4 regions of the Leuconostoc aquikimchii genome follow, and region 1 is predicted to be linked to each of the others. Evidence: predicted binding sites of a transcription regulator. Region 1 holds the regulator's gene; each other region holds the start of a gene.
The links. The regulator LexA, encoded in region 1, represses DNA repair genes until DNA is damaged. The targets are predictions, from matches to a motif close to CNAACANNTGTTNG.

Region 1 (2,210 bases):
ATGGAGTAATTAAATGTTAAATTATGCAGAGCAAGTGGCAAATGATTTATTAGCCATTGGTGCAGTGAAATTTTCACCAGAGTCACCGTTTACGTGGGCATCGGGTATTAAAAGTCCTATTTATACGGATAATCGCATGACTATTGGCTATCCAAAAGTGCGTCAAAATATTTATAAAGGTTTAGTCGCATTAATTCAAGAATCATATGGTGATGTTGAAATTATTGGTGGTGTTGCAACGGCTGGTATACCACATGCTGCATGGGTTTCAGAGAAAATGAATAAGCCGATGATCTATGTACGCTCTAAACCAAAAGATCATGGCGCTGGTCGTCAAACAGAAGGTGTAGCGGTTGCTGGTAAAAAAGTTGTGTTAATTGATGACTTGATCTCAACGGGTGGCTCAGTATTAGGTGCTGTTGAAGCGATACGTAAAGAGGGTGCAGACGTTGTAGGCGTTGTATCAATTTTTTCGTATGAATTACCTGAAGGATTGATTAATTTTACCAATGCAAAATTGACTTTTAAATCATTGACAACTTATTCTCAATTGATAGCTGCAGCTATCAAACGTGGTGATTTGAACACGTCACAAGTAGCAACACTGCAAAATTGGCAACAAAATCCTGCCAAGTGGCAGATATAAGTTAACAGCAAAAAAGCGTTTGGAAATTTCCAAACGCTTTTTTGCTGTTAATAAATTGCATCACGGTAGAGGCCGATGACTTTACCCAAAATAGAAACGCTTTTAAGAATGATTGGCGCCATAGCATCATTTTCAGGCTGCAAACGGAAATGATCTGCTTCTCGGAAAAAGCGTTTAACGGTTGCTTCGTTGTCATCATTCATAGCCACTACGACGTCGCCGTTATCAGCATTATCTTGTTTACGAACGATGACTTTATCGCCATCTAAGATACCGATATTGACCATAGAATTTCCGCGAACATTTAGCATAAACATGTCACCATCAAATTGCATCAAATTGTCAGGAATCGGGAAAAATTCAGTGGCTTCTTCTTCAACGGCCAAGATAGGCGTACCGGCAGTAACAAGTCCTAACACGGGGATACGACCAGGAGTAATGGACACACCCAAAGCTTCTAAACCAGAATCAGTGACTTCGATGGCACGTGCACGAGGTTTTGAGGCATCTTTTAAAAGGTACCCTTTTTTAACTAACCGTTCAATATGACCATGAATTGTTGAAGAAGAGGATAATCCGACAGCTTCACCAACTTCACGCACTGTAGGTGGATAGCCATTTGTTATTTGTGCGTCATGGATAAACCTTAGCACCTGAAGCTGTTTGCTTTCTTGAATTTGACTTGTCATTTTGGATCTCATTCCTTAATACTACTCGATTTAATATGTATTAATTATAACGAAAAGCAAACGATAAATCAAACATTTGTTCGTTTTTTATATTTTAATAAGTTATCTACTAAAAATATTTATTAATTCTTTAAACTTGCGCCTAGATTCAGAAAAAGTCTGTGGATAATACGGTTGCAAGTCGTGAGTTAGTATTTTGATAAATTGTGACGTCATTACCTTGTGCTTTATGCTATAATTAATCTTAGAAATTTATTAAGGGGAAGACTATGACTTTAAATATCGGACTCGTTATCTTGATTGCAGTTTTGGCTTTAATTATCGGATTAGCGGCTGGATTCTTCTTAGCACGTAACTCAATGAAGAGTTACTTAGCAAAGAACCCACCAATTTCAGAAGAAATGATGAAGTCAATGATGATGTCAATGGGTCAAAAACCATCACAAAAGAAATTAAATCAAATGATGGCTCAAATGAAGCAACAAAGCGAACAAGCGCAAAAAAAATAAGCCATTAGGCTTATTTTTTTTCACGTTTAGGATCGATATAAATCCAGTTAGGATCTACTTCTTGATCTAATTGATCAAAAGCGTCTTGAATCATCTGCGTATATTTGGCAATATTTTCCTTATTTAGTCGGTCTTTACGCGAAATCACAATCGGTTCGCCGAAATTGATGATTGTATTGTTACGCTTAAACAACTGGCTAAATGAGACTGGTCCTTGATACACAGCAGGAACAATTGCTTTCCCAGACATCTTTGCGATTAACAAAGAGCCAGCTTTTAAGTCGTCACTGTGTCTGGAACCAGAAGGAAACATGATGAGCGATCGGTTACCGTGTTTTAACTCTTGAACTGGTATTTTGATAACAC
Region 2 (2,210 bases), 310 kb from region 1:
GTCATTAGATTCAGTCAGTTTTTCTATGTTCTTTGTCACTGGTTTTACCACAGCATCATGCTTCTTTGCTTCTGCTGTTACAGGCCCTTGCCATTTAATCTCAGGCTCTACAAAATTACCACCTACTTGCGTTGCCTTATCATGAGTTGACAATGGGGCTTCATCGGTCGCCACGACTGATTCTTTATGCACACCTAATGGATCAGTGTCATAATCACTAATCCGCTTTTTTTGTCGGTCACGCTTTTTAAAAAGCGGTGCACGTTGTGGCATATTCGCATGCTGATCTTGAATATAAGTAACACCTTTCTGCGCTTTTTCGATACCTTTTTGCGTTAAATCACGGGCAGGGATGCGGAAAAAAATAATAATACCACTAAACAATACTATTATTGTCACTATCCATGTACCAATATTTGACATGAGCGTAAATAATAGTTGATAAATTATTGCACCAACACTACCACCACCTACAGGTGTATTCGCTGCTTTATTTACAAAGTCTTGCCCAATTAACCGACCAACTTCACTAATATAACCACTACCATTTTTCAATGTGTATGTAAAAAACAACAAAGAAGATATGGTGAGTAATGCAATATAAACCATCAGGGCCCCAATCCAAAAATGGCTCGCAACTTTGGGTAATTTTTTAAATATAAAATAATAAATCAGCGCTGCCGTCAAGGGTATTAGAAATCCTAAATACAAATTACCGAAGAAAAAACGCCAGAGATTCGCCACATATGCGCCTAATAGACCCAGCTTAAATATCCCTAATACACCAAACAATGCGCTCACTAAAATGGCAATATTTTTACTAATAATATGACTGGTGCTTGCTTTTTTCCGCGACGTTGTTGCACGTCGCTTTTGTGGTGTTTTTCGTGTGGCCAATTATCTTCACCTTTATAATTAATTATTATGTAATACTTTATTTTATCATGAAATCTAGGCAAACAGTTGTTCGTTTGCAAACTTAAAAATGTCTTACAGAAAGAATATAAAAAGCCGCAACGATAGCTGCGACTTTTTATAGCTCGTGAGAGAATCGAACTCTCGATTCCGCCGTGAAAGGGCGGCGTCTTAGCCGCTTGACCAACGAGCCATGGTCAGTGCTATATCATTACTGAAATAACTATATTATGATAACAGCTTTTCTAAATGCTGTCAAATACTTACTTCAACTTGTCTTGTTCATAAGTATGAATCGTGTCCAAATTGGGGAAACTTTGCTGACGGAGAGCCTCAAACAAAACAATTGCAACCGTATTGGATAGATTTAATGACCTAATATGTGTGTCATTTTGTGGAATTCGAATCGCTTTTTCAGAATTTTGGCGCATAAACACTTCTGGTAAGCCAGTTGTTTCCTTCCCAAATAAAAAATATTGATCGCCTTCCGCTTGCTTATAATTGGGCTGTGTATAAGCCATATTAGCAAATTTAGATACTAAATAAAGTTGATCTTTTTCATCCAAAGTTGCCAAAAAGTCAGGTAAACTTGCATGTTTTACTAATTTGACATGCTCCCAGTAATCCAACCCTGCACGTTTAACATGTTTATCATCGAGATCAAAACCCAACGGTTCAATGAGATGTAAAATCGCATCTGTACCAGCGGTTGTACGGGCAATATTACCAGTATTTGCTGGCATTAAAGGTTCAAACAATACAATATGATTTGTCATTTTTATATTTCTTCCACTTCATCTTCATCTTCATCTTCATCTTTATAAAATTCTGAATTGTTACGCCACCACATATAAATACGAGTCACAATAACTTTTAAAACAGCATAGGTTGGTACGGCTAAAATAATTCCCAGCACACCAAAAATATGACCACTACTTAATAACACAACAATGACAGTTACTGGATGGATAGATAACGCTTCACCCAAAATTTTGGGTGCAATAACGTGGCCCTCAATTGGCTGTTCAATCGCCAAGACAATAATGGCTAAAATCAACATTTTCGGTCCACCTGCAATGAGTGCAACTGTCCAAACTGGCACTTGCGCAATAATTGAACCAACATATGGAATCATGTTAAAGAATCCCGCCATTAATGCCAATAAAATACCATAGGGTAAACCAATCAATGTGAAACCAATACTGAACATAATCATGACAGCAAAAGCCACCCCTAATTGACCACGAATATATTGCGCAATTTGTTTACTAATATCTGTCAGCAATTGTTGTACT
Region 3 (2,210 bases), 1.0 Mb from region 1:
GATGGGTTAAAAAGTGGCTTTGGTACCGGCGTCGCTTATTTCACTGATCCGGATGGTACAAATCTTGAATTAATTGCACCAAAGGGGCCATTTACTCGCGGATAACCACGATATAGTTAATTTCAGAAATGAATAATTAATCGTATTAAAAGAATGGTCGGTAATCACCATTCTTTTAATTTTCTTTCCCTAAAGGCGATAATTTAGCCATAATTCCTGCACATGTGCGAATGATACCAGCAATCATAATGATTATAACCACCTTGACACTGCTGACTTATTAATCCAAAAACTAACCAATTATTTTAATCAACAAGAAAAAGATTATTATCACCGTGCACGACTTTTTAATCTACAAGGGTTGGCATTATATCTACAAAATAAAAAAGAGTTAGGCTTAATATTAATTAAAAAATCAAACTTAATCTCATATCTCTCAGAACACAATTCGAATTTCATTAATAACGAGAAACATTACTTGTCAAAGTATCTAACAACCGATGACTTAAACAAGGTGTTTGATTTTTCAGACATAACAGGCTAGCATTGAATAAAAAGCATTGGCTGATCTGAATTGATTGCTTAAACAACTATTTCTAAGTCGCTGGCCCACTGATAACCAACTGCATACTTGATTCTAAAATTCAATTAAATGGATTCCCATACTTAGCACAATATTGATAAAAACCTATTTTATATAAATCAATATTTTTATCTATTTGTGCACTATTCTTAAAACAAATCATTTTTAATACTGCTTGGGTGAATTCTAATGATGCAGTCCCGTTCGCCGTTACTAAATTTTGATCTCTTACTACTTGTTTTTCAATAAAATCATTTTTATTTTGATATTGGTCAAAATTTTGCCATAGATATTGCGCATTACCGGTGTGTTTAAAATGTGTCAGTAAACCATTTTTAGCCAGGTAATCGACCGCTCCACATATTGCACCTACCGGTTTATTATTCGCTAATCTTTCAGCAATTAATTGCCTTAAGCTGTTATTTTCGAGAGACCAAGAATTACCACCAATTAATATCAAAAGGTCACTGTTAACAGGTATCTGTTCTAATTGATAATCAACTAATGTTTTTAAGCCGCCAATCGAAACAACTTCCTTTTTAACGGAGGCAGTTTTAACGTCCCAATCTGATTCTACGTTCAACATACTTGAAAGATGTGCACCTTCCCAATCAGCATAGTCATCTAACATTAAAAAAACTGCTTGTTTCATAAAAAACCGCTTTCAGTTAAAAATTTATTAGTTTGCTATAGCTCTCATAATTCAAACTTTTGAGAGCCATGAAACCTTCCTATACTATTCTTATTATAATCCAATCCGCGAAAAAGAACAAACGTTCGCGCCATTGCTGTTAACTTTACATACTCGTCATTCTGCTTGAATACATTTACTAATTTCAAAAAAATTGCCCATTATTTCAATAAGTAAGCAATCCCTATAGCGAGTAAACAGATCATCAAAAATACTACTGTAAACAAAGTCACCACACCAATTTTTTGAAAAAATTTGGTACTAACTTGGCGATTTCTTTTCAATTGCTCTAATGGTTTACCCTTTGAAAAAGCGATAATTTCCGCAAACGTGCTGACGTCTGCGGATTTTTTTAACTTTTCTATTTTGAATGTGCTAAATATACCGAGTACCAATAAAAAAAGTGGTACCAGTAGACTCACTGTAACCCTCTTAACCAAAAAACGCCACCTAACGACAAGGCAGTTAACACAAATGAAGTCATCATAATGGCCGCATATTGATTCATTTTATGACGACTGTCGTTGTTTTGTAATTCGTTTTCCATGAACACTAAGTCTCCTTTGACTAAATCATCTAAAGAAACGTCAAAAATGACAGTAAGCAACAAAAGATTGTGAATATCAGGATAACTTTTATTTGTTTCCCTAATTTCATTAATGCGTTTCCTTTCTGTTTCATCTAATGTACCGTAGAATCGTTAATTTTTCAGTCAAAAGTAGTTGTTATAGGTTATACACACTGCCAAAATCATTTGACAAAGCGTACTGAATGACTCAAAAACCATCATTTATGTGTTACGCCTCGTTTTTAGCAGTGATTTGTGCATAGTACTGCTTTTTCTTTTGTAAAAAATCAATATGGCCTTGTATTTTCTCTTGTTCCTCATGAAGTATCTGCTCTTGTTGTTCTAAAATGGCGATTCTTGCTTTAATT
Region 4 (2,210 bases), 260 kb from region 1:
TCCGTGACAATCAACCTGCGACAATTGGTGGTTTGAAAGTAATGCGCACACAGGATTTTGCAACTGCGACTGAAACAACCGTTAACGGTGAAATAACGACGTTACCACAACCAAAAGCCAATGTATTAAAGTACTGGCTTGAAGATGGTTCATGGGTCGCTATTCGACCTTCAGGTACTGAACCAAAGTTGAAATTCTATATTGGTGTTGAATCTGATTCACAAGTAGCGTCACAGGCTAAAATTGATGTCATGACAGAAGATTTGATGTCATATACGAAGTAATGATAGACAATCAACAAATAATTTGATACAATTAAAAAAGGCTTGAAGGCCATATTAACGCTAATCCGCTGTGCGTTTAGCCTAAGGGCAAGTGTAAGATTATCGACTAGGAGAATTACCAATGCGTCAAAATAGTATTTTAGAAAACATTACATCAGTACAATTACGTTCTGATATGCCTGATTTCCGCGCCGGTGACACTGTTAAAGTGTTCGCCAAAATTGTTGAAGGTTCACGTGAACGTATTCAATTATTTGAAGGTGTTGTTATCAAGCGTAAGGGTGCTGGTATTCAAGCAACATACACTGTTCGTAAAATTTCATCTGGTGTTGGTGTTGAGCGTACATTCGCTTTACATTCACCACGTGTTGAAAAAATTGAAGTTATTCGCTTTGGTGCAGTACGTCGTGCCAAGTTGTACTACTTGCGTGCATTACAAGGTAAAGCAGCTCGTATCAAAGAACGTCGTCGCGACGTTTAATCTGCTTAAAAAACATCCATTTGGGTGTTTTTTTAGAGTCTAAAATAAGTGTGGCATGGTGCTATAGTCATGCGTGGTATGATGAACGTCATGATGTAATATTTATGTAACGAAACAGCAAAACTGATGATATCTAAACAAGTCGTTAAGGGTATATAATTAAAACATACTCGAATAATATTTGAGTTTCATTACTCCCCTAGTAATGTTTCAATCAGCCCCCCAATTACTGATTGATTTAACTGATAACTTCGGTTATCGCCCCCCTGACCATGCCCTCTTCGGTCAGGGGTTTTTTTATGTGTTAAATTATTGTGAACTTAATTATAAGTAGGTAAACGAACTGGTGTTCGTTATGTTAAAATAATTGTATGGTAGAGTTTATGATTACAAATGATACGCGAAAAATTTTGCACGTTGACCTTGATGCGTTTTATGCGCAGATTGAAATGCGTGATAACCCGAAACTGCGACATAAATCATTAATTATAGCACGTAACCCTGAAGAAACAGGTGGGCGAGGTGTGGTAGCAACAGCTAATTATGCTGCAAGAAAACTAGGTATTCATTCAGCTATGAGCGCCTCTGAAGCAAAACAATTGGCACCCGATGGTGTGTTTTTAACCCCTGATTTCACTAAATATAAAGCTGTCTCTGACCAAATTCATGATGTTTTTCACACGTTTACCAAAAAAGTTGAACCGGTAGCGTTAGATGAAGCATACCTTGACCTGAGTGATTTAACGTCGTCAGGTTCAATGGAGGCAGCGCATATTAGACACGAAATTTTAAGAGTGACTGGCCTCACAAGTTCTATTGGTATTTCACATAATAAGCTGTTAGCAAAATTGGGATCCGAATACAATAAACCAAATGGTGTCACGGTGATCACATCACAAAATATGTTGCCGTTTCTTGATGCGTTAGCTATTGCCGATTTTCGTGGGGTAGGGAAAAAAACATATGAAAAATTTAAACAGTTAGATATTAAAAACGGGGCAGATTTAAGAACAATGTCGTATGATGAATTACGCGCACAGTTTGGGAAAATTGGGGAACATCTATATTATCAGGCCCGTGGCGTTCATTTTGGTGAGGTTCAATGGCAACGGCAACGGCAATCTATTGCTAAAGAGGAGACATATGATCATTTTTTACGCAATGAATTCGATATACAATACGAATTTAAAAAATTGGTTGTTGCTTTGATCAGTACGTTGAAGACACATGGTCTGGTTGGTAGAACACTTAATATTAAAGTGCGTGATGATGAATTCAACACCAAAACACGTGCGATCACGCGTGAGACACCATGGCCTTTGTCGGAAGATCTATTCGTTGACAATGCTCAGAATGTTTTTGATGATATGATAACGTTGCCGTTTTCAATTCGAATGTTAGGCGTTTCAATGAGTAATTTACAATCTAGCGCTTTTGAGGAAATG

Region 2: a site for LexA is predicted at 957-970, ahead of AB3K24_RS04155 (FtsK/SpoIIIE family DNA translocase). Genes of this name have one in related genera too.
Region 3: a site for LexA is predicted at 1,350-1,363, ahead of AB3K24_RS00535 (type 1 glutamine amidotransferase family protein). Genes of this name have one in related genera too.
Region 4: a site for LexA is predicted at 1,105-1,118, ahead of dinB (DNA polymerase IV). Genes of this name have one in related genera too.

What each region holds. Positions count from the first base shown of each region.
Region 1 covers NZ_JBFPER010000001.1:1,129,410-1,131,619, reverse strand. Annotated here, with positions in the region: gene pyrF (orotidine-5'-phosphate decarboxylase) at 1-13, shown strand, start outside; gene pyrE (orotate phosphoribosyltransferase) at 14-646, shown strand; gene lexA (transcriptional repressor LexA) at 694-1,335, opposite strand; gene AB3K24_RS05570 (YneF family protein) at 1,605-1,844, shown strand; gene AB3K24_RS05565 (lysophospholipid acyltransferase family protein) at 1,855-2,210, opposite strand, start outside.
Region 2 covers NZ_JBFPER010000001.1:817,496-819,705, reverse strand. Annotated here, with positions in the region: gene AB3K24_RS04155 (FtsK/SpoIIIE family DNA translocase) at 1-897, opposite strand, end outside; tRNA gene AB3K24_RS04150 (tRNA-Glu) at 1,037-1,108, opposite strand; gene AB3K24_RS04145 (tRNA (cytidine(34)-2'-O)-methyltransferase) at 1,179-1,691, opposite strand; gene AB3K24_RS04140 (AI-2E family transporter) at 1,694-2,210, opposite strand, start outside.
Region 3 covers NZ_JBFPER010000001.1:87,219-89,428, reverse strand. Annotated here, with positions in the region: gene AB3K24_RS00540 (VOC family protein) at 1-105, shown strand, start outside; gene AB3K24_RS00535 (type 1 glutamine amidotransferase family protein) at 645-1,235, opposite strand; gene AB3K24_RS00530 (hypothetical protein) at 1,693-1,821, opposite strand; gene AB3K24_RS00525 (MerR family transcriptional regulator) at 2,072-2,210, opposite strand, start outside.
Region 4 covers NZ_JBFPER010000001.1:1,389,254-1,391,463, reverse strand. Annotated here, with positions in the region: gene AB3K24_RS06845 (phospho-sugar mutase) at 1-284, shown strand, start outside; gene rplS (50S ribosomal protein L19) at 406-765, shown strand; gene dinB (DNA polymerase IV) at 1,137-2,210, shown strand, end outside.